DNA from 2 places in the Agrobacterium sp. 5Ca39 genome. Region 1 is predicted to be linked to the other one. Evidence: predicted binding sites of a transcription regulator. Region 1 holds the regulator's gene; the other holds the start of a gene.
The links. The regulator HrcA, encoded in region 1, represses chaperone genes, less so after heat shock. The targets are predictions, from matches to a motif close to GTTAGCACTCNCNNNNNGNGAGTGCTAAC.
Positions count from the first base shown of each region.

Region 2: groES (co-chaperone GroES) is a predicted target of HrcA. The motif match lies at 3,322-3,350, and genes of this name have one in related genera.

Region 1 is NZ_AP026436.1:571-15,703, reverse strand. Features, by position in the region: gene lspA (signal peptidase II) at 1-311, opposite strand, end outside; gene ACZ47E_RS00085 (TrmH family RNA methyltransferase) at 311-1,168, opposite strand; gene ACZ47E_RS00080 (class I SAM-dependent methyltransferase) at 1,165-2,298, opposite strand; gene ACZ47E_RS00075 (LapA family protein) at 2,392-2,733, opposite strand; gene ACZ47E_RS00070 (integration host factor subunit beta) at 2,797-3,099, opposite strand; gene sppA (signal peptide peptidase SppA) at 3,126-4,079, opposite strand; gene lptC (LPS export ABC transporter periplasmic protein LptC) at 4,313-4,978, shown strand; gene ACZ47E_RS00055 (LptA/OstA family protein) at 4,992-5,555, shown strand; gene lptB (LPS export ABC transporter ATP-binding protein) at 5,565-6,374, shown strand; gene rpoN (RNA polymerase factor sigma-54) at 6,528-8,078, shown strand; gene hpf (ribosome hibernation-promoting factor, HPF/YfiA family) at 8,313-8,885, shown strand; gene ptsN (PTS IIA-like nitrogen regulatory protein PtsN) at 8,968-9,429, shown strand; gene grpE (nucleotide exchange factor GrpE) at 9,512-10,147, opposite strand; gene hrcA (heat-inducible transcriptional repressor HrcA) at 10,260-11,351, opposite strand; gene rph (ribonuclease PH) at 11,488-12,204, shown strand; gene rdgB (RdgB/HAM1 family non-canonical purine NTP pyrophosphatase) at 12,222-12,866, shown strand; gene hemW (radical SAM family heme chaperone HemW) at 12,872-14,071, shown strand; gene dnaA (chromosomal replication initiator protein DnaA) at 14,140-15,133, opposite strand, start outside.
Region 2 is NZ_AP026436.1:329,839-344,971, forward strand. Features, by position in the region: gene ACZ47E_RS01560 (hypothetical protein) at 20-460, opposite strand; gene groL (chaperonin GroEL) at 1,262-2,896, opposite strand; gene groES (co-chaperone GroES) at 2,970-3,266, opposite strand; gene ACZ47E_RS01575 (TIGR01459 family HAD-type hydrolase) at 3,724-4,572, shown strand; gene ACZ47E_RS01580 (bifunctional riboflavin kinase/FAD synthetase) at 4,630-5,610, shown strand; gene ileS (isoleucine--tRNA ligase) at 5,891-8,794, shown strand; gene ACZ47E_RS01590 (hypothetical protein) at 8,937-9,578, shown strand; gene ACZ47E_RS01595 (nucleoside deaminase) at 9,629-10,087, opposite strand; gene ACZ47E_RS01600 (pseudouridine synthase) at 10,159-12,102, shown strand; gene rsmD (16S rRNA (guanine(966)-N(2))-methyltransferase RsmD) at 12,083-12,640, shown strand; gene ACZ47E_RS01610 (patatin-like phospholipase family protein) at 12,729-13,655, shown strand; gene ACZ47E_RS01615 (monovalent cation:proton antiporter-2 (CPA2) family protein) at 13,863-15,133, opposite strand, start outside.

The sequences.
Region 1 (15,133 bases):
GCGATGATGAAGGCAAAACCGAGATGGGCGAAGGTGCGATCGTCAGCCGTCTTGCGCCATAGCCACAGAACGAAGACAACGATGACGAGCCGCATGCTGACGATGAACCACCCGTGCATGTCTTCGAGCATGGAAAAGGCGACACCAAGATTGTAGGTGCGGTAAAGCGCCAGAAACGGCGCGACAGGCACCATCTCCTGCAGCGGCAGATAGGCTTCGACCAGCTGCTTGACGATTTGATCCAGCACCAGCGCGGCGACGATCAGGGCAAAGGCCGGGCCGAATTTCGAGAACAATGCCGCCTTGGCCATTACGTCACCGGTGCGAGTTCGAGGAGATGTCGCCGTGCTTCGAACAGCATGACGGCGGTTGCGATGGCGAGATTAAGGCTGTCTGCGCGACCCTGCTGGGGAATGCGCGCCAGCTGGTCGGCCTTGCCGGCAAGCTCCGGCGGAAGGCCGGATTGTTCATTGCCCATCAGGATCACGACCGGCTTGCTGGCATAATCGATCTTTCGATAATCCACAGAACCGGCAAGATGGGTGGCGACGACGCTGACATGTGCCGATTTTTTCCAGGACAGGAATTCCTCGACCGAGGCGCGCGCAACGGGCGTGGCGAAGACCGAACCCATGGTGGCGCGTACCGTTTCCAGCGAAAATGGGTCCGTGCAATCCCCGACCAGAATGACCCCCGAGGCACCAGCCGCGTCCGCTGTGCGGATGATGGTGCCGAGATTGCCGGGATCACGAACCCGGTCGAGTGCGATATAGGTCTCGCCCTTTTCCGGCCGGATATCCTTCAGCGGCTTCCATTTCTGCTCGAAAATGCCGACGACCATTTGCGGATTGTCGCGGCGGGTGATCGAGGCGATGACCTTTTCGCTGACTTCGAGCACCAGCCCGCCGGATGCGACCGTCTTCACCGCCGCCTGCTCCACCAGCGGCTTGCCCTTGGCGGCCTTGGCGTAAACCAGCGTCTTTATCGTCCAGCCGAGTTCGAGGGCATCGATGACCAGCTTCAGGCCTTCCGCCATGAAAGTGCCGGTCTCCTCCCTGCCCTTTTTCTGGGTGAGCGCCTTAATGTCCTTGATGATGGGATTGGCGAGGCTGGTCACTTCCTTGACCTGACCAACCCGGCGCGTTGTATTTTCGCGCATATCCTTCATTTCGGCTCCCAGCGGCTGAACAGCGATGTGGAAAGCACGCGGCCCGGCGTCTTGCCGTCCAGCCCGGCTTCACGGATGACAAGTTCGCCGGACGTGACGACGCCACCGGCGCCGCGCATGGTTTCACGCATCAGCTCATGCATTGAATAGAAGCTCGCCCTGATCGAATAGGCTGTCAGCACCAGGCCGAGCGCCTTGGGCGACAGGATTTCCCGGCAGATGTCCAGCATCAGAGGCAGATGGTCGAACAATTGCCAGACCTCGCCGTGGGTCCCGCGGCCGAACTTCGGCGGGTCGGTGAGGATGATATCGTAGCTGTTGCCGCGGCGTTCCTCACGCTGGATGAACTTCATGGCGTCTTCGCAGATCCAGCGGATCGGCGCGTGCTCGAGCCGGGCAAGGGCCTGATTTTCCTTGGCCCAGCCGATCGCCTTTTTGGAGGCATCGACGTGGGTGACTTCAGCGCCCGCAGCCGCCGCAACCAGCGAGGCGACGCCTGTATAACCGAACAGATTGAGCACCTTCAGCGGCCGGTCAGCCGTCTCGATGGAATGTTTCAGCCACTCCCAATGAACGATCTGCTCGGGAAAGACGCCAACATGCCGGAAAGCCGTGAAGCGACCGAGAAAATCGACGCCCAAGAGCGACAGGGGCCAGGTTTCTCCGAGCGCTTCCCTGGGAAACCGCCAGCGGCCCATGCCGTCCTCGTCCGTATCGCCGGTAAAGACGGCATCGGCATTCTGCCATACGCGGTCGGGGATCGAAGGTCTCCAGAGCGCCTGCGCCTCGGGACGGACGATGCGATAGTCGCCATATTGCTCGAGCTTCAGGCCGTTGCCGCTATCGATGAGGTGAAAATCACCGGCGCCGCTCGATTCCAGAATGACGGGAACCTGTTCCGCAGGCAGTGCGCCGGTGCGCTGCATCAGTGCGCGCGCAGGAACCTGTTCGATGGCGGCGGCGACAACGGTTTTTTCCTTCGGTGCGGCCTTCTGCACGCTGCGCACCGCATCCGGCTCGCGCTTTTTCGGCGCGGCATCCGCGCGGCGCGCCGGCTTTGCGGCATGAACCTGTTTTTTCTCGTTTCCGGCTCGCGCGCGATTGCCCGGCCGGCTGTCTTTTTTCTTCAATGGAAATCTTTCCGCTTTTGCCCGCGTCTTATCGCGCCAGCAAATAACATTCCGTAGGCCGCTCGACTAGAGCCGGGACCAATGCTGGCGCCATCACTTTGCCGGGAGTTGTCCCGCCTGTGGAAGCTGGCCGGCCGCGGCAGCCTTTTGACGGTTGGCCTCGTCGTGCCAGCGAACGGCTTCCTTCGCCTCGATACGGGCGCGTTTGCGATGTTTGCCCTGAGCGAACCAGGTGGCCGCAGACCCCAGCAGTACACCAAAAATGACCGCCAGAAACAGGAAAACGAAAAATGGCGCGGTGAAGGACAGAACGCCGTCTTCCGGTCGGAAGGGGTTGAGCGCCAACGTCACGGACTGACGATTGGCGACACACAGGATGACGAGGATGATCGCCAGCGGAAGCAGGATGATGAGGTTGATGATTTTTTTTGACATCCGAAAATACTCCATCGCCGCGAGGAAGGCCGGCTCCGTTTCAGTCGCCGGCGTCAAGAACGATCAATCGTCCTCTTCGTCACCCATTCCGGGGTTCAGGCGTTCACGCAGTTCCTTACCCGTCTTGAAGAAGGGCACCCATTTTTCCTCGACGAAAACCGACTCACCCGTGCGCGGGTTCCGGCCCGAGCGCGACGGACGGTTTTTCACCGAAAACGCGCCAAAACCGCGGAGCTCAACACGATTTCCTGCCGCCAGAGCGTCGGTGATTTCATCCAGCACCGCATTGACGATGTTTTCCACGTCACGGTGATAAAGGTGCGGGTTACGCGCAGCAACGATCTGCACCAGTTCAGATTTGATCACGGTTGCCCCCTGAAAGAATTGGATTTTTAACGCGGCTCAACCTGCCAAACGGAAACAAGACCGTCAAGAAACAACTTGTCCGTACCGAGCTGGCCAGGCCCTGCGAAGGGAATTAAATCGTCATATCCCAGAAACTTCGCTATTTGCGCAACACTGAAAAGCGCGAAAGGCGAATTGGAGGACGGCGCACGCCATTCGACAATCGGCAAATCCTTTGCCACACCGCGGGTTTCGAAATAGGTGCGAATTTCCTTTTCGCCGCCGAGCGTGTCGACCAGCCTGTTGGCAAGAGCCTGACGGCCGGTATAGATCGATCCATCAGCCAGTTTCAGCACATCCTCGCGTGGCAGTTTGCGGCGATCTGCCACAAGGTCCACAAACCAGCCATAGCTGTCCATCACCATGGCGCGGATCATCGTCTTTGCTTCTTCCGGCGCCTCGTGGAACGGTGAAGGCTCCGCCTTCATCGGCGACGACTTGATTTCCTGCAACGAGACGCCGAGCTTGTCCATCAACTGGCCAAGTTGGGGATATTGGAAGATCACGCCGATCGAACCGGTGATCGAGGTTTCGCCGGCAACGATGACATCGCCCGCCGATGCGATCATGTAACCTGCGGAAGCAGCGAGCGTGCGCACATCCGAAACGACCGGCTTCTTTTCTGCGACCCCTCGAATGGCCTTAAAGATGCGCTCACCGCCATAGGTGGTGCCGCCTGGCGAAGAAATCGACACGATCAGTCCTTTGACATTGTCGCTCTTGGCGATCCTGTCGAGCCGCTCGAGAAGTTCGGTATTGTCGGTGATCAGGCCAGAGACCTCGACGCGGGCAATATGGGGCTTCGCACTCTGCTGCGGTCCATCCCAGAAAAAACGGTAGAGGCCGAAGAAACCGGCAACGAGCAGAAGAACGGCGGCAATCCGCCAGAAAGTCAGCTTGCGGCGCAACCGCCTGCGATCCGCTATCGCCATATTGTCCATAAAAACCTCTGTCATCCGCTCTTGCGCTTCAGGCCACATGGTTCTTCTAACGCGAAGCCGCAAGGAAACAATAAGGAAACCAGAATTACGATAAAATTCGCATTTCCCTTGCACCTTTCCAGACAAAAACCATATTGGCAGGACAAAGCACTCGTGCCAAAGACATTTAGATAGAGACACAAGCTTCAATTGTGCGCCTGAAAGGCGCCGAGAAGCATTCCGGACCCGCTCTTATGCTCGAAAGACTCCGCGAACCCGCGCCAGCATTTCCGCTGCCCAATGACCAGAACGGCGCTTACGGGCGTGCGCTCCGGCATTCAGCGCGTGTGAAACGGCTGAAAATCATTCTGCCGCTCGGGGCGGCAATCGTTTCGCTTGCCTTCATCGCTGTCTCGGTTATCCGAACCTGGGCGCCTGAAGAAGTCTCCCTCGAAAGCGCGAGGATAGAAGACGGCAAGATCGTGATGGAAAAACCTGCCGTTGCGGGCCGCAACGAGAAGGGAATCGATTACTCCATGAACGCCGACCGCGCGTTGCAGGACATTGCCAACCCCAATCTGATGACGCTCGAAAAGGTTCTGGCGGCGGTTCCGGTAAACGACAGTGTCGCGCAGGTGATCGCCCAGGAAGGCATTTTCGACCGCGCCACGAACAAACTAAAGATGACCGCCCCTTTTGACATCAATCTCAGCAATGGCATACAAGCGAAATTCCAGTCTGCGGAAGTCGATCTGAAGGCCGGGAAAATGAGCAGCCAGCAGCCGGTTTCAATCAAAACAAACGACGGCTCGATTGTTGCGCAATCGATTGACATCGCCGATAATGGCAAGACAATTACATTTTCGGGGCAGGTACGGGCACGTATCGCTGCATCCAATATCAAAAATGAAGGCAAGTGAGAGCCCGGTCCAGATGATGCAAATTTCCCGTCCCGTTTTCCTTGGCAAATCCGCAGGCTTAACAGCCGCAGGTCTTGTTTTTTCGTGTCTTGCAACTGTGGCTTTCGCCCAGAACACCACCAGCAACATGCAGGGTGTCAAGCTTTCCGGCGATCAGCCGATTGCGATTGAAAGTGACCAGCTCGAGATTCGCGATCAGGAGCGCAAGGCATATTTTACCGGCAACGTGAAGGTTGTGCAGGGAACGACCACCCTGCAGGCCGGCAAGATGACGGTGAATTACAAGGGCGAGGGTTCCTCGCTCACCAGTGGCGACGCCAACATCGAAAAAATCTTCGTGGACAATAATGTCTATCTGACGTCCGAGACCCAGAAGGCGACGGCCGATCACGGCGAATTCGACATGGCGGCGCAGACCTTCATTCTGACGGGCAAGCAGGTCGTGCTGTCCGAAGGCACCAATGTCTTCACCGGCTGCAAGCTCACTGTTCTGATGAATACGGGACAGGCCAAGCTCGAAAGCTGCGGCGGTCCTGTCCGGATCATGCTCGATCCGAAATCGCAGAAGAAACAGTAGTCTTTCCTCGTGAAGATACCCTCGATCTCAAAAATATTCGGCGGCGGGCGCCACCGATCCGCGGACGCCGCCTCACCGGCGGACAAGACCCCCTATCAGGGCACGCTGATCGCGCATGGTTTGACCAAGACCTATAATACGCGTCGCGTGGTCAACGGTGTTTCGCTGGTCGTTCGTCGCGGCGAGGCCGTGGGCCTGCTCGGGCCGAACGGCGCCGGCAAAACCACCTGTTTTTATATGATCACGGGCCTGGTTCCGGTCGATACCGGCAAGATCGCCATCAACGGCAATGATGTGACCACCATGCCGATGTATCGGCGCGCCCGTCTCGGCGTCGGTTACCTGCCGCAGGAAGCCTCGATCTTCCGCGGGTTGACCGTGGAGGAGAACATCCGCGCCGTACTGGAAGTGCACGAGCCGGACGCAGCCAAGCGCAACCGCAAGCTCGATGAGCTGCTGGAAGAATTCCATATCGCCCAACTGCGCAAGTCGCCCGCCGTGGCGCTTTCGGGTGGCGAGCGCCGCCGTCTGGAAATCGCACGCGCGCTTGCGACAGATCCGACCTTCATGCTGCTCGACGAGCCCTTCGCAGGCGTCGATCCGATTTCGGTCAGCGACATCCAGAATCTGGTAAGGCATCTGACAGCGCGCGGCATCGGCGTTCTCGTCACTGATCATAATGTCCGAGAAACGCTTGGCCTCATCGACCGCGCTTACATCATCCATGCAGGCGAGGTGCTGACGCATGGACGTCCCGACGATATCGTCAACAATCCGGATGTGCGTCGCCTCTATCTCGGCAATAATTTCAGCCTGTAAGCTGTAGGGCGCGAAAGATTTTTCATCGCGCCCTGCCCTGACGCTTGACCAAACAAAATAAAAAAGCAATTTTTGGGCCAAGTTCTGTCGTCTCGGTAAAATTTCTGGAAAATCTGGCGACGGAGAAGCTGTAAAGGGAGTTTCGCGTTCGCCATGGCATTGTCTGCCAGCCTTTTGCTGCGTCAAAACCAGTCTCTCGTGATGACACCGCAACTGATGCAGTCCATCCAGCTGCTTCAGATGACGCATTTTGAGTTGACGCAGTTTATCGCGCAGGAGGTGGAACGTAATCCGCTGCTGGAAATTGCGGCAAACGATGGCGATTTGAGCAATGACATGCCGGCGGAAGCCGACAATTTCGGCGACAGCGATGGTGACGGCGCGGGAAAATCCCCCAGCGTGACCGCGGATAGTGAAGACTGGTACGGGGATCGCGCCGCCAATCTTGGCGAGCAACTCGACACGAGCTTCGAAAACGTCTTTCCCGACGATGGCGAGCCGAGAAAGGCCGATGCGCCCGAACTGGCGAGCCAGTGGAAATCGATGCCGGGGCAGGAATCCGGCGAAAGTTACGATCTCGATGACTTCGTCGCTGCAAAACAGAGCCTGGGCGACCATCTCAGTCAGCAATTGCCGCTCTCCATCTCTTCCCCCGAAGACAGGATGATCGCCGATGTGCTTATCGGCCAACTCGATGAGACCGGCTATATCGCCGCAGACGCTGTCGACGAGGTCGCCGAGCGGCTGGGAGCGGCTCCTTCGACTGTCGAGCGGGTCTTGAAGACACTCCAGGGCTTCGATCCTCCCGGCGTATTTTCACGTTCACTGAGCGAGTGTCTGGCGATCCAGCTCGCGCAGAAGGACCGGCTCGACCCGGCCATGCGGGCTTTCATCGACAATCTCGAGCTTCTGGCGAAGCGGGATTTCGCCTCCTTAAAGAAACTCTGTGGGGTCGATGAGGAAGACCTGCTCGACATGCTGGCGGAAATCCGCACGCTCAATCCACGCCCCGGTGCAGGCTACGATTCAGCGGTTTCGGAGACCATCGTTCCCGACATCATCGTTCGTCCCTCCTCTTCCGGCGGCTGGCTGGTGGAAATCAATCCCGAGACCCTGCCACGCGTGCTCATCAACCAGAGCTATTTCGCCGAAGTCTCGAAACACAAGGCTCGCGCAGGAGAGGACCAGGACTTTCTGGCTGAATGCATGCAGACCGCCCATTGGCTGACCCGCAGCCTCGACCAGCGCGCCCGGACGATCATGAAGGTTGCGACGGAGATCGTGCGTCAGCAGGATGCCTTTCTCCTCAATGGCGTGGATCACCTGCGGCCGCTGAACCTGAAGACGGTTGCGGACGCCATCAAGATGCACGAATCCACCGTCAGCCGCGTGACATCAAAGAAATACATGCTGACGCCACGCGGGCTGTTCGAGCTCAAATATTTCTTCAGCGTATCGATCAGCGCTGTGGAAGGCGGTGACAGCCATTCAGCGGAAGCAGTTCGTCACCGCATCAAGGCCATGATTGCGCAGGAAGCGGCTGATGCGGTGCTTTCCGACGACGATATCGTAGACAATCTAAAGAAGAACGGTATCGATCTCGCCCGCCGCACCGTCGCCAAATATCGGGAGGCGATGAACATCCCCTCCTCCGTGCAGAGACGCCGGGAAAAGAAGGCTCTTGCCAGGTTGTCCGCCTTCTGAGCGATGAACCCGATCACGTTTATGGCGGTTTTTTGCCGCACCATTGACTCTTGTCGCGGCAAGGGCTAGAAGCCCGCCGCACACGTAAGCAAGGTCATTTGTAACGGATTCATCTCCACCGTCCATGGGCGTAAAATTCGAATGAGGGCTTTTTAAGGTCTTCGAAACGCTTGGATGCGCGCGCGGCTTGACGTAAGCTGGTACTCGCAAATCACTACAAAAAGGAAAATTTCCATGAGTGTGCGTGTATCTGGTAAACATATGGAGATCGGTGAATCTTTCCGTCAGCGGATTGAGGACAATATAGGTCTGGCGGTTACCAAATACTTCGATGGGGGGTATTCAGGCCAAGTGACCGTAGAGAAGTCCGGATCGCGTTTTGCGGCCGATTGCAAGCTGCATCTCGATACGGGCGTTGTATTGCATGCGGCGGGTCAGGCGAATGATCCGCAAGCGAGCTTCGATGCCGCCGCCGAGCGGATCGAAAAGCGCCTGCGTCGCTACAAACGCAAGCTCAAGGACCATCACAATGGTGCGAACGGCGTGTCGCAGGAAATCGCCTATACGGTGATGGATGCTATTCCCGATGAGGACCACGAGGTCCCCGAAGATTACGCACCCACCATTGTGGCCGAGAGTTCGAAACAGATTAAGACCATGTCTGTTGCCAGTGCCGTAATGGCGCTCGACATGACCGACGAACCGGTTCTGCTGTTCCGCAGCCCGGGCAAGGAATATCTCAACATCGTCTACCGGCGTCACGACGGCAATATCGGCTGGATCGACGCGGAAACGATCAAGAGCTGAACAGTCTGACAAGACGTGGAAGGCAGGACGCGAAAGTGCATCTGCCTTCCGCCTCGTCTCGATGGCATGAAGGAAAAAGAGAATGGCGTTGGCAGATTTGCTGCAACAAGATGCGATTATTCCCGCCCTCAAGGTGAATTCCAAAAAGCAGCTGCTTCAGGAGCTGGCCGCAAAGGCAGCCAGAATTACCGGAGTCTCGGAACGGGAAGTGTTCGACGTCATCCTCCAGCGTGAAAAGCTCGGCTCCACCGGTGTGGGCCACGGCATTGCCATTCCCCATGGCAAGCTCAACAGCATCCAGCAGATCACCGGTGTTTTCGCACGTCTTGAAACGCCGGTCGATTTCGAAGCGCTGGACGACCAGCCTGTTGATCTGGTTTTCCTGCTGCTGGCGCCAGAAGGTGCCGGCGCCGACCATCTGAAGGCACTTTCACGCATTGCGCGTGCCCTGCGCGACCCTGAACTGGTGGCCAAGCTGCGTGCTACAGATTCCGATACGGCGATCTACGCCTTCCTTAATCAGGAACAGGCAACGGCTGCCTGACGACAGGCCTTCTTTTCCCAGTGAATGGCAATAAAAAACGCGCCCTGAAGGCGCGTTTTTCGTTACGTCGGCACAGATGGCCTCATGCGTCTTTTTCGTTCACGGATGCGGTGCCCGGTTCGGCCGAGGCAGCGGTTTCCGCCTTCGGGCCGCCCTTGGAGACACCGACCATGGCGGGGCGCAGAACGCGGTCGCCAATGGTGAAACCGGCCTGAATTACCTGCAATACGGTATTGTTGGGAACCGTCGTGTTGGGAATCTCAAACATGGCCTGGTGGAAATTCGGGTCGAACTTCTGGCCTTCGGCATCGATCTTCTTCACGCCATGGCGTTCCAGCGTCGACAGCATCGAGCGCTCGGTCATTTCGACACCTTCGATCAAACCATTCAGACCGGCTTCGCCATTGGTCTTGAGCTCAGCAGGAATGGCCTCGAGAGCGCGGCGAAGATTGTCTGAAACCGCCAGCATGTCGCGGGCAAAAGCAGCCATGGAATAGGTCTTGGCATCCTTTACGTCGCGTTCCGTGCGACGACGAAGATTATCCATTTCCGCGGCAAGGCGCAGGAACTTGTCGCGCAGGTCGGCATTTTCCGCCTTGAGCGCTTCGACCGGATCGGGCTCCGCCGTTTCAGCCTGTTCTTCGCCTGCCTGAACAGGTTCGACAAACTCTTCCGCGACGTCCGCGTCAGGTCCGGGCTTTTTTGTATCGTCGGTCATGACGTTCTCCAGATTAGACTGTTAGTGGTTGCGCCCGATATCGAGCTTTGGCGGGCAAAAATCAAGGCTTGCGGCGAAAAGCTTGCCGCATTCTCGTTCCTTGCCGGCTTGTCTATCTCTGTTTGCGGGAAAGGCGGGCCATGATCTGCGCGGTGTAATCCACCATAGGCACGATACGGGCATAATTCAGCCTGGTGGGCCCGATGACGCCGACCGCACCAACGACACGATTGTCCTCGTCACGATATGGCGCGACGATGAGCGAGGAACCCGACAGCGAAAAGAGCTTGTTTTCCGAACCGATAAAAATCCTCACTCCCGACCCACTTTCCGCGAGGTTGAGGATTTCAATGAGGTTTTCCTTACGCTCCAGATCGTCAAAGAGCAGGCGAACACGATCGATGTCTTCCTCGCCGGCCAGTCCCTCCAGCAGGTTGGACCGTCCGCGAACGATGAGACGACCAAGCTTGCCGTCCTCGCTATCGCCCGCCCAGACAGCCAGACCGCGTTCGATGAGATCCTGTGCCAGCGTGCCGAGTTCGGATTGCAGCTCCGCCTGCTGTTTCTGGAACTGGCCGCGCAATTCCTGCAGCGTCTGGCCGGACAGATGGGCATTGATGAAATTCGCAGCCTCGGTCAACTGTGACGAAGAAATGCCAGTCGGTAACTCTATGATGCGATTCTCGACCTGATTATGATCACCCACCAGCACGGCGAGCGCCTTGGTGGGTTCGAGCCTGATGAATTCGACATGCTTGAGCACCACATCGTTCTTGGCCGTCAGCACCAGGCCTGCGCCCCGCGACATCCCGGACAACATGCGGCTCGCCTCCGTCAGCAGCCCTTCCAGCGATTGCTCGTGACCGGCGACCGGCCCGATCTGACGATCGATGCTTGCGCGTTCCTCCGCGGGCAGATCGCCTACCTGCATGAAGGCATCAACGAAAAAGCGCAACCCAGTCTGGGTGGGAAGGCGCCCAGCGCTGATGTGAGGGGAATAGATGAGGCCCAGTTCCTCCAGATCGCTCATGACGTTCCGGACGGAGGCCGGTGAAAGCGACATCGGCAGCAGCCGCGACAGGCTGCGTGAGCCCAACGGTTCGCCGGTATCGAGATAACCTTCGACGATGCGCCGGAAAATTTCCCGCGACCGTTCATCGAGAAGCGATGCCTGATCTTTTGAAAGCGGTGCAGAAAAGCCCATTCGTCCGTTCTTTGTCGTCCATATCCTGTCTGCCATCAATATAATGCGTCGCGCGGCCGCGGCAAAATGGAAATTGGCTTTGCAAAAGCCAGGACCTCGCCTTAGAAGGCAGGGACCAACATGGAGAGTGGATCATATGCGGCCTTCAGGCAGAAAAACCGACCAGATGCGCAAGGTTTCCTTCGAGCGCAATTTCTCGAAACATGCCGAAGGCTCCTGTCTCGTGAAATTCGGCGACACGCATGTGCTCGTCACCGCAAGCCTCGAAGAAAAGACGCCGCCGTGGCTGCGCAACAGCGGCAAGGGCTGGGTTACCGCAGAATATGGCATGCTGCCGCGCTCCACCCATGAACGCATGAAGCGCGAAGCTGCTTCCGGCAAGCAGGGCGGCCGTACGCAGGAAATCCAGCGCCTCATCGGCCGCTCGCTGCGCGCCGTCGTTGACCTGCAGGCGCTCGGCGAACGCCAGATCAGCATCGATTGCGACGTCATCCAGGCCGATGGCGGTACCCGCACCGCCTCCATTACCGGCGCGTGGATCGCGCTGCACGATTGCTTGAAGTGGATGGAAACCCGCAACATGATCAAGGTCGAGAAAGTCCTGAAGGATCATATCGCGGCGATCTCCTGCGGTATATTCGCCAACCAGCCGGTTATCGATCTCGACTATCTCGAAGATTCCTCCGCCGAGACCGATGCGAATTTCGTCATCACCGGCTCGGGCGGCATCGTCGAGGTTCAGGGTACTGCTGAAGGCGCGCCCTTCTCCGAAGAAGAATTCCTGACGCTGCTCGGCCTGGCCAAAGCCGGCTGCAGCGAATTGGTCGCCCTTCAGAAACAGGCCATCGCCTGAGCCGACAGGAAAGCGTGATGCGCAAGCTCGATACCAGAACCATCGTCGTCGCCAGCCACAACAAAGGCAAGATTGCCGAAATTGCCGATCTCATCGGCCCTTTCGGCTTTTCCGCCAAGTCGGCGGCTGAGCTCAACTTCGAAGAGCCGGACGAGACAGGTACGACCTTCGAAGAAAATGCCGCCATCAAGGCGCTTGCCTCAGCGAAGGCATCCGGTCTTCCGGCTTTGTCCGACGATTCCGGTCTGGTTATCGACGCGCTTGACGGTGCGCCCGGTGTCTACACCGCCAATTGGGCGGAGACGGCCGACGGCACACGCGACTTCGCCATGGCGATGCGGAAAGTTGAAGATGCGCTGGCCGAGCACGGCGCATCGAAACCGGAAGATCGCACGGCCCGCTTTGTCAGCGTGCTGTGCCTGGCCTGGCCCGACGGTCATGTCGAGTATTTCCGTGGCGAAGTGGAAGGCACTGTCGTCTGGCCACCGCGCGGAACGAGCGGATTTGGCTATGATCCGATCTTCAAACCCGAGGGTTACGACACCACATTCGGTGAGATGACCGCGGACGAAAAACACGGCTGGAAACATGGCGACAGCTTTGCGCTATCGCACCGTGCCCGTGCGTTTAAAAAATTCGTAGAAACCTGCCTGGAGGCATGAACCCGATGGTCGGGGAGCACCAACTTTCTGCCCCCGGCGCATCGCTTCTGCCGGATACGGGCGATCCCGGTTTCGGGATTTATCTGCATTGGCCCTTCTGCGCGGCCAAATGCCCCTATTGCGATTTCAACAGCCATGTCCGCCACCGGCCGGTAGATCAGGAGCGGTTTACGGCTGCCTTCCTGCGTGAAATGGAACATATGCGGTCGCTGAGCGGCCCGCGCGTCGTCACCAGCATCTTCATGGGCGGCGGCACGCCATCGCTGATGGACCCGCAGACAGTCGCAGCACTTCTTGATGGCGTCTCGCGCTTCTGGCATGTGCCGGATGGCATCGAGATCACCATGGAAGCCAATCCTTCGAGCGTCGAGGCAGAGCGGTTTCGCGGTTACCGGGCGGCGGGCGTCAACCGCGTCTCTCTCGGTGTGCAGGCGCTGAATGACCGCGACCTGAAATTCCTCGGACGGCTGCATGATGTCGCTGACGCCCTGAAAGCCATCAGGCTGGCGCGTGAGATTTTCCCGCGTATGTCCTTCGACCTCATCTATGCCCGCCCGAACCAGACGGTGGCGGAATGGGACGCCGAGCTGAAGGAGGCCGTCTCCTATGCCGTTGACCATCTGTCGCTCTATCAGCTGACAATCGAAGAGGGCACGCCCTTCTACGGCCTGCACAAGGCCGGCAAACTCATCGTGCCAGATGGCGAGCATTCGGCCGTGCTTTATGAAGCCACTCAGGAAATCACCGAGCGTTACGGCATGCCGGCCTACGAGGTTTCCAACCATGCCCGGCCCGGTGCTGAAAGTCGCCACAACCTCACCTACTGGCGTTATGGCGATTACGCGGGCATCGGTCCTGGCGCGCATGGGCGCCTGACGCGCGGCTCCTCCAAGCTCGCAACGGCGACCGAACGCCACCCTGAGACCTGGCTGGAAACCGTTGAGCGGGAAGGCCACGGCATGATCGATCAGGAACTCCTCGGCGTCGATGAACAGGCCGACGAATTGCTGCTGATGGGCCTTCGCCTGCGGGAAGGCATCGATCTCGCCCGCTGGAGCGATCTTTCCGGACGCGACCTCGACCCGGAAAAGGAAGAGTTTCTTCTCCAGCACGGCTTTGTGGAGCGGCTCGGAAACTCCCGGCTGCGCTGCACCCCATCGGGCATGCTCATTCTGGACGCCGTCGTCGCCGACCTCGCCTGCTGACACCCGCGCATCCGGCTTTAGTCATCAAACAAGAAGAGAATAAAAAAGCGGCCCGGAGGCCGCTTTTTTCATGCGTTGTTTTCGTTGATCAGGCGCTTCAGCAGTTCGACCTCATGACCGAGCTTGGTATCGCCGGAGATCAGCTCCTCGATCTTGCGCACCGCATGCAGAACCGTGGTATGGTCACGTCCGCCAAAACGGCGGCCGATCTCCGGGAAAGACCGCGGCGTCAGCATCTTCGCCAGATACATGGCGATCTGGCGTGGCTTGACGATGACTCGGGTGCGGCGGTTGGACACCAGTTCCTGCCGCGACACGTTGTAATGCTTGGCGACGATCCGCTGAATATCCTCAATACGCACGCGCTTGGCCTCGCCCGTGCCGACGAGATGCGACAGTAGTTCATCGACCCGATCGACCGACAGATTCGGTTCGAAAGAGCGCCGGAACATCAGCTGGTTGAACGCACCCTCAAGTTCGCGACCGCTCGCCGTAACGCTTTTGGCGACATGGGTCAGGATTTCGTCCGAAATATCAAAGGAAGGATCTTCCTGACGGGCCGAACCGAGGCGGCGGTTGAGCATTTCATAACGCATGTCGTAATCGGGCCCTTCGATCTCGATGGCCATGCCGCCCTGAAGGCGGGAGCGCACGCGCGGATCGAGCGATTCCAGTTCCCATGGAGCGCGGTCAGCCGCAACCACGACCTGCTTGGCGCTGTCGAGCAGCATGTTCAGCAGGTGGCAGAATTCGTGCTGGATCATCTTGCCCTGCAGAAACTGCATGTCATCGATGACGAGCAGATCGATATTGCGCAGCGTATCCTTCAGCGTCAGAGCGTCATTGTCACGGATCGCGGTTGCGAAACGCCACATGAAATATTCGGCCGTCAGATAAACCACGCGCGGATTGCGCGGGCTGTCGATGGCCGCATTCGCGATGGCCTGCAGAAGATGTGTCTTGCCGAGGCCCACACCCGCATGGATGAACAGCGGATTAAAACGCACGGCGCCAGCGCCGGCTTCTGCGATCGTCTTTGCGGCTGCAAGCGCAACACGGTTG
Region 2 (15,133 bases), 330 kb from region 1:
TGAAACCGGAAACAGGATATCAGGCGGCGAAGCGCATGTCTTCGAAACGGGGAAACAGGAACAGTCCCGTGATACGACCGGGCTGGCCATCTTCAAAATTGAAGGATTCACCCATGCAGATGACCGGTTGCCGCAGGGCCGGCAACATCGAGATGCCGGTTGAAAAGCAGAAACGCGAGGGGGCGGAAGAAGCCTGTTCGAATAGTTCCAGCACCCGGGCGTGGTCAGCGCGGTCGTAACAGCGGACGAGGCTGAGCAGGCCGCATTCACCCGGCGGCACCCCATGCATGAAAGATGCTTGTTCGCCGAGCCGGATGACACCGCTCGAAAGCTCACTGCTCCATTCTTCCGAAATGAAGAAACGCGCCAAAGTCCGTGGATCCGGTGTGGTGGGAGCCGCCGCGGGCAAAGCATCGTTGCGTCTTGATATTTCGAACAATTCGCGCCCCCGTATGAACATCGCGCCGGCGCCGCTTTTGAAGCGTTATCGCCGGGTCGAACTTCCACCGCCATCCGCAGTCGGACGTATCTGCCAGGCATCGAAACCCCTTCAATGCTTGCGTCCCGTCGCGGCACCCTTACGGGGGCTGCTTATAGTTTATTTTCTTCTACCTACAACAACCAGTCAGTGAGAAATATAAAAATAACATGTATTTCTTCTTCAAAACCGCGAGACTTGTGAAAAGCCACAACTAAATAGCGTACTTACAGGTCACTTGGCGCCGATATCGGGTCCCGTGGTGATGATGATTCGCAGCAGCGCCACCGCAATATTCCATGAGCCGCAAAAAAACGGCGGGATAAATGCGGCGCTGTTCCAAAACGGGACAATATTTGAGCCCTTCCGCGTGGGCCTTCGAAATTGTGCAACCGGTTGATTTTACGAGGCATCTCTCTGGGAAGTGTCGACTTTCTGCTCAGTCTGGCGTCGAGGTTCACAGACTGCGGTCCTTTCTCTTCGGTCAGGGGATAAGGCCGATCCGACAAGTGCCGTTCATTATCCCGATGACAGGACTGATTAGAAGTCCATGCCGCCCCGTCCGGCGCGCTGGCGACGCCGGACCACTCAAGGGGCATGGGCGGCCAAAGAAAAAGGGCGATCCGAAGACCGCCCATTTATTATTCCGATGGCAGAACTGGTTAGAAGTCCATGCCGCCCGTCCGGCGCGTTGGCGACGCCGGACCACTCAAGGGGCATGGGCGGCCAACGAAAAAGGGCGATCCGAAGACCGCCCTTTCATTATTCCGCTGACAGAACTGATTAGAAGTCCATGCCGCCCATGCCGCCGCCCGGCATTGCCGGCATCGGAGCGTCCTTCTTCGGAAGCTCGGCGATCATGGCTTCGGTGGTGATCAGCAGCGAAGCAACCGAAGCTGCGTTCTGCAGAGCCGTGCGGACAACCTTGACCGGGTCGACGATGCCGAGCTGGATCAGGTCGCCATATTCGCCGGTCTGGGCGTTGTAGCCGTAGTTGTCTTCGTTCTTCTCGAGGATCTTGCCAACAACGATCGAAGCTTCGTCACCAGCGTTGTCTGCAATCTGGCGAACCAGAGCCTGCAGGGCGCGGCGGATGATGTTGATACCAGCTTCCTGGTCGTCGTTTTCGCCCTTGACGGCGATCTTCGTGGACGAACGCAGCAGAGCCACGCCACCACCAGGCACGATGCCTTCCTGAACAGCAGCGCGCGTCGCGTTGAGAGCGTCGTCGATGCGGTCCTTCTTTTCCTTCACTTCGACTTCCGTCGAACCGCCAACGCGGATAACGGCAACGCCGCCAGCGAGCTTGGCAAGGCGTTCCTGCAGCTTTTCGCGGTCGTAGTCGGAGGTGGTTTCTTCGATCTGGGCCTTGATCTGGGCAACACGACCTTCGATGTCGGACTTCTGGCCGGCGCCGTCAACGATCGTGGTGTTTTCCTTGGAGATCGAAACCTTCTTCGACTTGCCGAGCATGTCGAGCGTAACGTTTTCGAGCTTGATGCCGAGGTCTTCGGAAATGACGGTGCCGCCGGTCAGGATGGCGATGTCTTCCAGCATGGCCTTGCGGCGGTCGCCGAAGCCAGGAGCCTTGACGGCAGCGATCTTGAGGCCGCCACGCAGCTTGTTGACGACGAGCGTTGCAAGAGCTTCGCCTTCGACGTCTTCAGCGATGATGACGAGCGGCTTGCCGGTCTGAACGACAGCTTCGAGAACCGGCAGCATGGCCTGGAGGTTCGAGAGCTTCTTTTCGTGCAGGAGGATGTAGGCGTCTTCGAGGTCAGCCACCATCTTTTCCGGGTTGGTCACGAAGTAGGGCGACAGGTAGCCGCGGTCGAACTGCATGCCTTCGACGACTTCGAGTTCGGTTTCAGCGGTCTTGGCTTCTTCAACGGTGATGACGCCTTCGTTGCCGACCTTCTGCATTGCTTCAGCAATGTCGAGACCGATCTGACGTTCGCCGTTTGCGGAGATCGTGCCGACCTGCGCAACTTCTTCAGAGGTGTTGATCTTCTTGGCCTTGGCCTGAAGGTCCTTGACGACTTCAGCAACGGCCAGATCGATACCGCGCTTCAGGTCCATCGGGTTCATGCCGGCAGCGACTGCCTTGGAACCTTCGCGAACGATGGCCTGGGCCAGAACGGTCGCGGTGGTGGTGCCGTCACCGGCGATGTCGTTGGTCTTGGAGGCAACTTCGCGAACGAGCTGTGCGCCCATGTTCTCGAACTTGTCTTCCAGTTCGATTTCCTTGGCGACCGAAACGCCGTCCTTGGTGATGCGCGGAGCGCCGAAGGACTTGTCGATAACGACGTTACGACCCTTCGGGCCGAGGGTTACCTTCACTGCATCAGCAAGAACGTCGACACCCTTGAGCATCTTTTCGCGTGCTGTGCGGCCGAATTTTACTTCTTTGGCTGCCATTTTCAAAACTCCTGGTTTCGAATGGCCGGACCGGGTCCGGCTTGAAATTTAAGGAAGGATGGGGTGGCCGAAATCAGCCGATGATGCCCATGATGTCGGCTTCCTTCATGATCAGAAGGTCTTCGCCGTTGAGCTTGACTTCGGTGCCCGACCACTTGCCGAACAGAACGCGATCGCCAACCTTGACGTCGAGAGCGACGACCTTGCCGGCTTCGTCACGTGCGCCGGAACCGACGGCGACGATTTCGCCTTCCTGCGGCTTTTCCTTGGCGGTGTCGGGAATGATGATGCCGCCCTTGGTCTTTTCTTCGGACTCAACGCGACGAACAACGACGCGATCGTGAAGCGGGCGGAAATTGGTGCTTGTCATTGTCTAATCCCTCGATCAAATGACTGCGCGAGCTTTTGGAACTCGCCTGATGGGTGTTAGCACTCTCGTTTATCGAGTGCCAGCGAAACCGAGATAAGGAGGGCTTCTTCCGGAGTCAAGAACGCCCTGTCTGAAAAATTTCATGGCTTATGGTTACCAGCGTTCCATGACAGGAATTTCTATGTCTGCGCGATGCTATGAAGCTTCACATCGGGAGGCTGGAAGGCTCGAAAAGCGCGCCGCTGTCTTCCTCAGGCTTGTCCCGGGAATATGATCTGACAACGCATTGATTTTCGTGACGGGTTTGGACGCGCGGTACAAGCCTGAGGATGATGTCGAGTGTGACGAGCCATTCCGTTCAGTCCGAAGCCCGGACCGGCGGCGCTTTTTTCCTTGCCATCGGCGTCCCGCTTTGCGATGTGACGCACACACTCTTCTCGCATCCGGAAAGCATCTCATGGCCCACCGCATTCAAACTCTCGGCGAAATCACTGATGGGTTCGACGTTATCCTGTCGGATGTCTGGGGCGTGCTGCACAATGGCGTCAGCGCCTTTCCGGACGCGGCCATTGCCCTGAGAAGCGCGCGCGAGGCCGGCAAGACCGTGGTTCTCATCACCAATTCACCGCGTCCCGCGCCCGGCGTCATCGCCCAGCTGCGTGTGCTCGGCGTGCCCGACGAGGCCTATGACCGCATCGTCACCTCGGGCGATGTAACGCGTGGCCTGATCGCGGAAGGCCCCAGAAAAGTCTTCCTGCTGGGACCGCAGCGGGATATGCCGCTGTTGGAGGGTCTCGATGTCGAGGTGGTTGGCGAGGCCGACGCGGACTCCGTGGTCTGCACCGGCTTCTTCGACGACGAGACGGAGACGCCGGAGGACTATACCGAAATGCTTAAGGGCTTTATTGCCCGCAACGTGCCGATGATCTGCGCCAACCCGGATCTGGTGGTGGAGCGCGGCGAGCGCATCATTCCCTGCGCCGGCGCCATGGCCGCCTATTACGAACAGCTTGGCGGCGAGGTTCGCATCGCCGGAAAGCCGCATGCGCCGATCTATGAGGCCTGCCTTGCAGCGGCCAAGGAAGTGCGCGGCGCCTTCGCCAAGGATCGCGTTCTCGCCATCGGTGACGGCATGCCGACGGATGTGAAGGGCGCGATTGCGAGCGGTCTCAACCTTCTTTATATCAGCGGCGGCATTCACGTCGCCGAATATACGCTGAACGGCCAGACGGACGAGGCGCTTCTCAATGCCTATCTCAAGGGGCAGGGCGCTTCACCCGGCTGGTGGATGCCCCGACTTGCCTGAGGACGCATTTCTACGTCTCGCCTCGGGAATAGCTGGCGCTGGAATGGATCGACTGTCATGACCGTCTTTCACCGCAATGAAAAAAAAGAGCCGCTGCCCGAAGCTCTTCGTGGCGGCGTCGTCGCCATAGGCAATTTCGATGGCGTGCATCGCGGCCACCGGGCCGTGCTGGATCGCGCGCTGGAACTGGCGGAAGCCCGCGGCGTCCCCGCGCTGGTGCTGACCTTCGAGCCGCATCCCCGTTCCGTGTTCAGGCCCGATACTCCGGTCTTTCGCCTCACGCCTGCGCCATTGAAGGCGCGCATTCTTGAGGCGATCGGTTTCCGCTCGGTCATCGAATATCCGTTTGACCGCGAGTTTTCGCAGCGCTCGGCGGAAGAGTTCGTCCAGTCCATCCTGATTGACTGGCTGCATGCGAGCGCCGTCGTCACCGGTTTCGATTTCCATTTCGGCAAGGGCCGGGAAGGTGGGCCGGCATTCCTGATGGAAGCCGGAAAACGCCATGGCTTCGATGTGACGCTAGTGGACGCTTTCCGCGACGAGGGCGCGGATGTCGTCTCTTCCAGCCGGATACGCTCGCTTCTGTGCGAGGGTGATGTGGCGGGCGCCGCAGGGCTGCTTGGTTACCGTTTCACGGTGGAAAGCGAAGTCATCGGCGGCCAGAAGCTTGGCCGCACGCTGGGTTACCCCACCGCCAACATGGCGCTGGCGCCGGAAACGGAACTGAAGGCCGGCATATATGCCGTCCGCTTCCGCCGACCCGATGGCTCGATCCGCGACGGCGTGGCGAGCTTCGGCTATCGCCCGACCGTCACGGACAACGGCGCAGCGCTGCTCGAGACATTCGTCTTCGATTTCTCCGGTGATCTTTATGGCGAGGTCTGTTCGGTCTCTTTCTTCGGGCATCTGCGCGATGAGTTGAAATTCGATGGTCTCGATCCGCTCGTGGCGCAGATCAAGCGGGATGAAGAAGAGGCGAGGGCGATGCTGTCGGGTGTGCAGCCGCTGAGCGAAGTGGATGCGAAGATCGCGTTTTGAGCAGGCTGTGGGGCATGTCCTTATTCGCCCGCCCCTTGCCGTCGCTTTTCTCTTCCTTTTTACCGGAAAACCGCATAAACAACCGGCCATGTCCCAATACCGGTTGAAATTTGCAGTTCAGATTGGCCGAATTATTGGCCCGGCCTTCCGCCCGCTCTGAGAGAGCCGGAAGGTCCGGGATTTTGGCGCTTCTGTGACAGACGGACGTGGCGCTTTCCGAATTTGCCCTCTTTGCAATTGATATGGCGCGGCCCGCACGGCGCGCAACAACGGTATGATCATGAGCGACACCGCAGAAAAACTGGACTACTCCACCACCCTCTATCTTCCGCAGACGGATTTTCCGATGCGCGCCGGCCTGCCGCAGAAAGAACCGGAAACGGTGAAGCGCTGGCAGGAAATGGGTCTCTACAAGAAGCTGCGCGCCTCGGCCGCCGGCCGCGAGAAATTCGTGCTGCATGACGGCCCGCCCTATGCCAACGGCAATATCCATATCGGCCATGCGCTGAACAAGATCCTGAAAGACGTCATCACCCGCTCGTTTCAGATGCGCGGTTACGACGCCAATTACGTGCCCGGCTGGGATTGCCACGGCCTGCCGATCGAATGGAAGATCGAGGAAGCCTACCGCGCCAAGGGCAAGAACAAGGACGAGGTTCCGGTCAACGAATTCCGCAAGGAGTGCCGTGAGTTCGCGGCCGGCTGGATCAAGGTCCAGTCGGAGGAGTTCAAGCGCCTCGGCATCGAGGGTGACTTCGAAAACCCCTACACGACGATGAATTTCCACGCGGAAGCCCGCATCGCCGGCGAACTTTTGAAGATCGCCAAGAGCGGCCAGCTCTACCGCGGTTCCAAGCCGATCATGTGGTCGGTCGTGGAGCGCACGGCGCTGGCGGAAGCGGAAGTCGAATATCATGACGTCGAGAGCGACACGATCTGGGTGAAGTTCCCGGTCGTTGAAGGCTCTGCGGAGCTTGATGGCGCTTCCATCGTCATCTGGACGACCACGCCTTGGACGATCCCCGGCAACCGTGCCATCTCGTTTTCGTCGCGCATCGCCTATGGCCTTTATGAGGTCACGGCGGCGGCCAATGATTTCGGGCCGCAGCCGGGCGAAAAGCTCGTCTTCGCAGACAAGCTGGCAGCCGAATGCTTTGCCAAGGCGAAGCTCGAATTCACACGCCTGCGCGATGTGAAGGCGGAGGAGCTCGCCGCTGTTACCTGCGCCCACCCGCTGGCATCGCTGGGTTACACCTTCCCTGTTCCGGTTCTCGATGGCGATCACGTCACCGACGATGCAGGTACCGGCTTCGTGCACACAGCCCCCGGCCATGGCCGCGAGGACTTTGACGCGTGGATGGCGCAGGCGCGCGATCTGGAAGCGCGCGGCATCTCCTCCAAGATCCCGTTCACGGTCGGCGATGACGGTTTCTACACCGAAGACGCCCCCGGTTTCGGCCCGTCGGCCGAAGGCGGTGCCGCCCGTGTCATGGACGATAACGGCAAGAAGGGTGACGCCAATGACCGCGTCATCAAGGCGCTGATCGCGGAAAACAACCTGTTCGCCCGCGGCCGTCTGAAGCACAGCTATCCGCATAGCTGGCGCTCCAAGAAGCCTGTCATCTTCCGCAACACGCCGCAATGGTTCGTCTATATGGACAAGGAACTGGGCGACGGAACGACGCTGCGCTCGCGTTCGCTTTCCGCCATCGACCAGACCCGCTTCGTGCCGGCTTCCGGCCAGAACCGCCTGCGCGCCATGATCGAAGGCCGCCCGGACTGGGTTCTGTCGCGCCAGCGCAGCTGGGGCGTGCCGATCGCCGTCTTCGCCGACGAGAAAGGTGAAGTTCTGATCGACGAAGCCGTCAACGCCCGCATCCTCGAGGCTTTCGAGGCCGAAGGCGCGGACGCCTGGTTCGCCGAAGGCGCCAAGGAACGCTTCCTCGGCAATGACCACGACCATGCCAAGTGGCAGCAGGTCATGGACATCCTCGACGTCTGGTTCGACAGCGGCTGCACTCACACCTTCACGCTGGAAGACCGCCCGGACTTGAAGTGGCCGGCGGATGTCTATCTCGAAGGCTCCGACCAGCATCGCGGCTGGTTCCATTCGTCGCTGCTCGAAAGCTGCGCGACGCGCGGCCGTGCGCCTTACAATGCCGTTGTGACCCACGGTTTCACCATGGACGAGCAGGGGCGCAAACAGTCGAAGTCGCTCGGCAACGTGGTTGCTCCGCAGGAAGTCATGAGCCAGTCGGGTGCCGATATCCTGCGCCTGTGGGTGATGACGACGGATTACTGGGAAGACCAGCGCCTCGGCAAGGCCATCATCCAGACCAATGTCGATGCCTATCGCAAGCTGCGCAACACCATCCGCTGGATGCTCGGTACGCTCGCCCATTACAAGGGTGAGGAGATCGCCTATGACGATCTGCCGGAGCTGGAAAAGCTGGTGCTGCATCGCCTGTCCGAACTGGATGGCGTTGTTCGCGAAGGTTATGACGGCTTCGAGTTCAAGAAGATCACCCGTGCGCTGATCGACTTTGCCAATGTCGAGCTTTCGGCCTTCTATTTCGACGTCCGCAAGGACACGCTGTATTGCGACGCGCCGTCGTCGCTGAAGCGCCGCGCGGCCCTGTCGGTCATCGCCAAGTTGTTCGATTGCCTGGTGACGTGGCTTGCCCCCATGCTGCCCTTCACCACGGAAGAAGCGTGGCTGTCGCGCTACCCGGATGCGGAGTCTGTGCATCTCGCCCAGTTCCCGGAAATCCCGGCAAACTGGAAGAATGATGCGCTGGAAGCGAAGTGGGAAAAAATCCGCAAGGTCCGCACCGTCGTGACGGGCGCGCTTGAAGTCGAGCGCCGTGAAAAGCGCATCGGTTCTTCGCTGGAAGCGGCTCCGGTCGTCCACATCGCCGACGCCGATCTTCTGGCCGCGCTGAAGGATCAGGACTTCGCCGAAATCTGCATCACCTCGGCCATCACGGTTGTGGGTGACGAAGGCCCTGCCGACGGTTTCCGCCTGCCGGAAGTTCCGAAGGTCGTGGTCGAGCAGAAGCTCGCGGAAGGTGAAAAATGCGCGCGTTCGTGGCGCATCACCACCGATGTCGGCTCCGATCCGGATTATCCCGATGTCTCGGCGCGCGATGCGGCCGCCCTGCGCGAGCTTGCGGCCCTGGCATAATGAAAATGGCCGGATGAATTGCGCTTTGCCTCTTCATCCGGTACACCTGCCTGAAAATGGCCGGATTTACAGGGCAATGCGGGCTGCCGCCTGCCGAAAGACGATGTCTGGCGAAGTGGGACGGACGGCTGGAAGGGTTTCAATGAAGACGATGCAGGGTAATGCGCAGGGTTTGGGCATGTTTCGCACGGTGGTTGGCGTCACGACGATAGGCGTGCTGCTCGGCGCGTGCACGAGCCCGACCTACGGTACGGGCAAGACGGCAGCCGAACAGCTTGTCGACGATCTCGGCAACGCAACCTCGATCACCGGCGACCAGACCAAGCGCAACCTGAAATATGGTCCTCGCCCGGGCCTCGTCGTTCCCGCCCAGGCCCGTGCCGAGCAGCTGGCTCAGCCGCAGCAGAACATGGCGAGCCGCGAAAACAACCCGCAATGGGTCGAATCGCCGGAAGAAACCCGCGAACGCCTGCGCGATGAGGCGGATGCCAACAAGAACAACCCGCATTATCGTTCGCCGCTGCTCGCCGGCAACGGCACCGCCGGTCAGATGACCGAAAGCCAGAAGTGGGAAGCCTTCCGCAAGGCCAAGGCCGAAGCACAGGGCGGCTCTGTGGTCAACGCCCAGCGCAAGTTCCTCACCGATCCGCCGGCCGAATATCGCAGCGTTCCGCAGGATCAGCTGACCGATCTCGGCGAGCCGGAGCAGAAAAAGGAAAAGCGCCGCAAGAAAGAAGCGGCAATGGCCGGCACCGGCAAGAGCTGGTGGAACCCCTTCCAGTAATGGCGAATGGTTGATGGCTGGCGGGAAGGCTTACGCCTCCCGCGAGTCGCTCAGTCGTCGAGACGTTTCCCGCGGAAAAATTGCCGCAGGATGTCAGCACTTTCACTCTCCGCCAGTCCCGAATAAACATCCGGCGCATGATGGCATGTCGGCTGGCTGAAGAACCGCACGCCACTCTCCACTGCACCGCCCTTCGGGTCTTGCGCGCCATAATAGAGCCGACGGATACGGGCAAATGAAATTGCCGCCGCGCACATGGTGCAAGGCTCCAGTGTCACATAGAGATCGGCACCGGGCAGGCGTTCCTGTCCCAGCGCCTCGCAGGCCATACGGATCACGGCGATTTCAGCATGCGCCGTCACATCGTTCAATTCACGGGTGCGGTTGCCGGAACGGGCGATGACGCGACCGTCCAGTACCAGTACGGCGCCGATTGGAACCTCCTGCCGCTCGCCGGCGGCACGGGCTTCCCAAAGCGCCAGCTCCATGAAATGCGTCCTTTCGGCCATTGCGTTTCAATTTCCTCTTAACCCTTGTGCTTGGACCTGATAGGACAGCCCAAACAACAGGCAAACAGCAAATGACTTTTAAAGACAAGCCGAAGCGTGACGGCGGCAAGACATTTAGCCGAGACAGGAAGCCGAAAGGCCCCGGCAAACCTGCAGCCGAGCGCGAAAAGAAACCTGCCGAGGCAAAGGCCGCCCCGGTGCCGGAAACCGTTGGCGCCTCGAAGCCCGAGCGCATTTCCAAGATCATGGCGCGCGCCGGCGTGGCTTCGCGCCGCGATGTCGAGCGCATGATCATGGAGGGCCGCGTGTCGCTGAACGGCGTCAAGCTGGATACGCCTGTCGTCAACGCCACGCTGTCGGACAAGATCGAAGTGGATGGCATGCCGATTCGCGGCGCCGAGCGCACGCGGCTGTGGCTTTATCACAAGCCCGCCGGTCTGGTGACCACCAATTCCGACCCGGAAGGCCGCCCGACCGTTTTCGACAATCTGCCGAGCGACCTGCCGCGCGTCCTCTCCATCGGCCGCCTCGATATCAATACCGAAGGCTTGCTGCTGCTTACCAATGATGGCGGTCTTTCCCGCGTTCTGGAATTGCCGACCACCGGCTGGCTGCGCCGTTACCGCGTGCGCGCCCATGGTGAGGTGGATCAGGCGGCGCTCGACAAGCTGAAGGAAGGCATCGCCGTCGATGGCGTGCTCTACGGCGCGATCGACGCCACGCTTGACCGTACCCAGGGCCACAACGTCTGGATCAGCATGGGCCTGCGCGAAGGCAAGAACCGCGAGATCAAGAACGTGCTCGGCGCGCTCGGCCTCGAGGTCAACCGTCTGATCCGTGTTTCCTACGGTCCGTTCCAGCTGGGTGATCTGCCCGAAGGCAAGGTGCTGGAAGTGCGTGGCCGAATGCTGCGCGACCAGCTCGGCCCGCGCTTGATCGAACAGGCGGGCGCCAATTTCGATGCGCCGATCTACAATGCCCCCGTTGAGGACGAGGAAGACAACGCGCCGAAGCGGCCCGCGAAGGCCGAATGGGCAAAGAGCGATGCGCCGGAAGGCAAGCCACGCTTCGAAAAAGGCGGCAAGTCCGAGGACCGCCGTGAAAAGGCGCTTGGCCGCCTCGACACCAAGCGGGGCGACAAGCCCGCCGGCAAGTTCGGCTCCAAGCCTGCCGGCAAGTTCGGCGCCAAGGGCCGCACCGAGGATGAGGGTGACGACCGCCGCCCCCGCCAGCCTGCCGGCACAAGCCGCACGGCCAATGTCTGGATGGCGCCTGGTGCGAAGCCGACCCGTGACGGCAAGGAACGCAAGTCTTCGGCCCGTGCTGAGGCGGAAAGCCTGTTCAAGAAGCCTTCTGCGCAGGACGAAGCCCGCCGCAGCCTCGTGCGCCATGCCGATGAAGACGGTGAGTGGATTCGTTCCGAACCCACCCGCGACGATGACCGCGGGCAGGGCCGTGGCGATCGCTCCGCACGTGGCGAGAAGAATTTTGGCGATCGTGGCGGACGCGGCGGCAAGTCGTTCGGCGATCGGCCGTTCCGCGACCGTCCCCGTGAAGATGGCGACCGCCCGCGTGGTGCCAAGCCGTTTGGTGACCGTCCGGCCCGGGGCGACAAACCCTTCGGCGACCGGCCCTTCCGTGACCGCCCGCGCGAAGACGGTGACCGTCCGCGCAGCGACCGCCCACGTGGCGAAAAGAGTTTCGGCGATCGCACCGCCCGGGGGGAAAGACCCGCCGGTGACCGTCCGTTCCGCGACAGACCCCGTGACGACGGTGATCGCGCCCGCGGCGAGCGGCCAGCGGGTGACAAGCCCCGCGGCGGCAAGCCGGGCGGCAAACCCGGCTTTGGCAAGCCGTCCTTCGGAAAATCGGGCGAGCGTGGCGAACGTTCGGGGTTTTCCGGAAAAGGCGCTGGCGGCAAGGGCCCCGGCGGTAGTAAGCCGGGCGGCAAGGGCCCGGGTGGCAAACCTTCTGGAGGCAGGGGAATGACACGTAATGCGGATCGTAGGCGGTGAGTTCCGCGGCCGGAGCTTGGCCGCGCCGAAAACAAATTCCATTCGTCCGACCATCGACAGGACGCGGGAAAGCCTCTTCAACATTCTGAGCCATGCCTATCCGGAAAGTCTGGATGGCACGCGTGTTCTGGACGTTTTCGCCGGAACCGGTGCGGTCGGGCTGGAGGCGCTTTCGCGCGGCTGTCGTGTGGCGCTCTTCGTCGAAAACGGCGTCGAGGGCAGGGGTCTGCTTTGGGAAAATATCGATGCGCTGGGTCTGCATGGCCGCGCCCGCATCTTGCGGCGTGACGCCACCAAGCTCGGCGGCGTCAACAATATCGAGCCGTTCGATCTTCTTTTCGCCGATCCGCCTTATGGCTATGGCCATGGCGAAAAGGCTTTCGCGGCTGCCCATAGTGGCGGTTGGCTCAACGCCGGCGCGCTTGCCATTCTGGAAGAGCGCGGCGATGTGACGGTCAATGTCGATCCGGCGTTTAAGCTGCTTGAAAGCCGTATCTTCGGCGACACGAAGATGCATTTCTACCGCTACGAGCCCTGACGGGGAGTGCCCCGTCACGCCACGGTCTTGTCGTGTTTGCCGGATAGGCAGACCCCTTCACCGTGGTAACCAGTTTTGGGTGTTTCGCATGGATCAGGCTGGGAACGAAAGCGTCACGATCGTCCGCGCCGGAGAAGAAGTTCTCGAAGGCGATGGTGCGGGCAATCATGAGCCGACATTCGGACTGGCGCTCGGCGGCGGCGGCGCACGCGGCATCTGCCATATCAACGTTATCGAGGCTTTCGACGAACTCGGCATCCGGCCCGTGGCAATTTCCGGTTCGTCCATCGGCTCCATCATCGGCGCGGGCATGGCGGCCGGCATGTCTGGCCGCGAAATCCGCGAATACACGCTGGAACTTATGGGACGCAAAGGTTCGGTCGCCAACCGGCTCTGGAGCCTCGGCCCGGCATCGATGCGCCATGCGGTGGACGGTTTTCGTCTCGGCCAGTTCAATCTCGAACTCATTCTCCACGCCTTGATGCCACAGACGCTGCCGAAGGATTTTTCCGAACTCGCCATTCCGCTGAAAGTGATAACCACGGATTATTACGCCCAGACCGAAGTGGTGGTCGAGAGCGGCGAGATCATCCAGGCGCTGGCGGCTTCAGCCGCCATTCCGGCGCTGTTCATGCCTGTTCGTATCGATGGCCGCATCATGATCGATGGCGGTATCTTCAATCCGGTCCCCTATGAACATTTGCTGGATCACGCCGATATCGTCATTGGCGTCGATGTTGTCGGTGGTCCGGAAGGGGATGGAACCACCATGCCCAGCCGATTGGAAAGCCTGTTCGGCGCCAGCCAGCTGATGATGCAGGCGGCGATTGCCCTGAAGCTCAGACTGCGCCCGCCACACATTTTCCTACGCCCTCCGGTTCACCGTTTCGGCGTGCTGGACTTCCTGAAGTCGGAAGAGGTGCTGAACGCGTCGTCCAGCATCAAGGATGATCTGAAACGGCAGATCGAACTGCAGGTAGAGCTGTTTCATCGCGGGCAGGGCGTGGAGGCTTAAGCAGTAATCCCTGAGTATTCGCTAGGAACGAGCGGGTACCACTGGTTTCTTCTCCCCGCCGGGGAGAAGGTGGCCCGAAGGGTCGGATGAGGGGGGAACGTTGCCGGATTTCGGAGAACTTGCCCCTTCATCCCGCTGCCGCGGACTTCTCCCCGGCGGGTAGAAGAAAACAAGTGGCGCTATCCCAGCCACTACGAAGAACGCATTTCACAACGACACCTCCGTCTCGCTGTCCTCCATATCCTCTTCTTCCTCCCGCTTTTCCGCCTTGTTCTTCGGCTTCATCAGCGGTTCCGGCTTCACCTCGCGTACCGGTTTGTTGTGCAGCATCTGCCGGCCGGCGGCGAGGCCTTCCACGGCTTGCAACTGCAGTCGCTCCTCATCGCGTTCGCGAATGTCGTCGGCAATCGCCAGAGCCCTGTCGCCATCCATATCAAGCCCCTCGAGAATGCGCCTACCAAACAGCAGGCCGGATTCCAGCGTTTCGCGGAGCTCATATTCCACGCCCTTTTTCCTGAGGTCGATCGAATGAATGCGGTCATAGGAGCGGGCATAGATGCGCACGCTTGGAAACTCCGACTGGATCATGTCGATGATACGGTCGGTGACTTCCTTCTTGTGGGTGCAGACAGCCACTAGATCGGCCCGTTCGATGCCGGCGGCGATCAGCACGTCCTTGCGGGTGCCATCACCGAAAAAGATACGGAAACCGAAACGGGCGGCCTGACGCACGCGATCGGCGGAACTGTCGATCACGGTCACATCGCGCCCGCCGGCGAGAAGGATCTGCGAGGCGATCTGACCGAAACGGGAAAAGCCGATCATCAGCACATCCGCGCCGGCTCCGTCGAAATCCTCTTCCAGCTTGTCTTCTTCCGCATCCTCCGCCGTCAGCCGACGGGAAATCACCGCAAGAAGCGGCGTCAGCGCCATGGAGAGCGTAACGACGGCAACGAGGATCGAGGCCGTTGCCTGCGGAAACAGCCCCGAGGCGGCCGCCGTGGTGAAAAGCACGAAACCAAATTCGCCGCCCTGCGCCAGAAGCAGCGCGATGCGGCTCGACGCATAACGCGATGAGCCTGCGATGCGGCAGAGGCCATAGATCAGCGCCGCCTTCACCGCCATCATGACAGGCACGGCGATCAGGATAAGCACGATGTTCTCATAAACGATATGGACGTGCAGCGACATGCCGACGGCCATGAAGAACAATGCCAGGAACAACCCGCGAAACGGCTCTATATCGGCCTCCAGCTCGTGCCGATAGGAGGATTCCGACAGCATCAACCCCGCCAGCAACGCGCCCATGCCCATCGACAGGCCGACCGCCTCCATGATCGCGGCGGCGCCGATGACGACGAAGAGGGCGGCGGCGATCATCACCTCCCGCGCGCCGGTGCGGGCGATGATCTGGAACATTGGGGTGAGAAGATACCGCCCGGCAAGGATCATTCCGGCCACCGCGACGACGGAGGCGA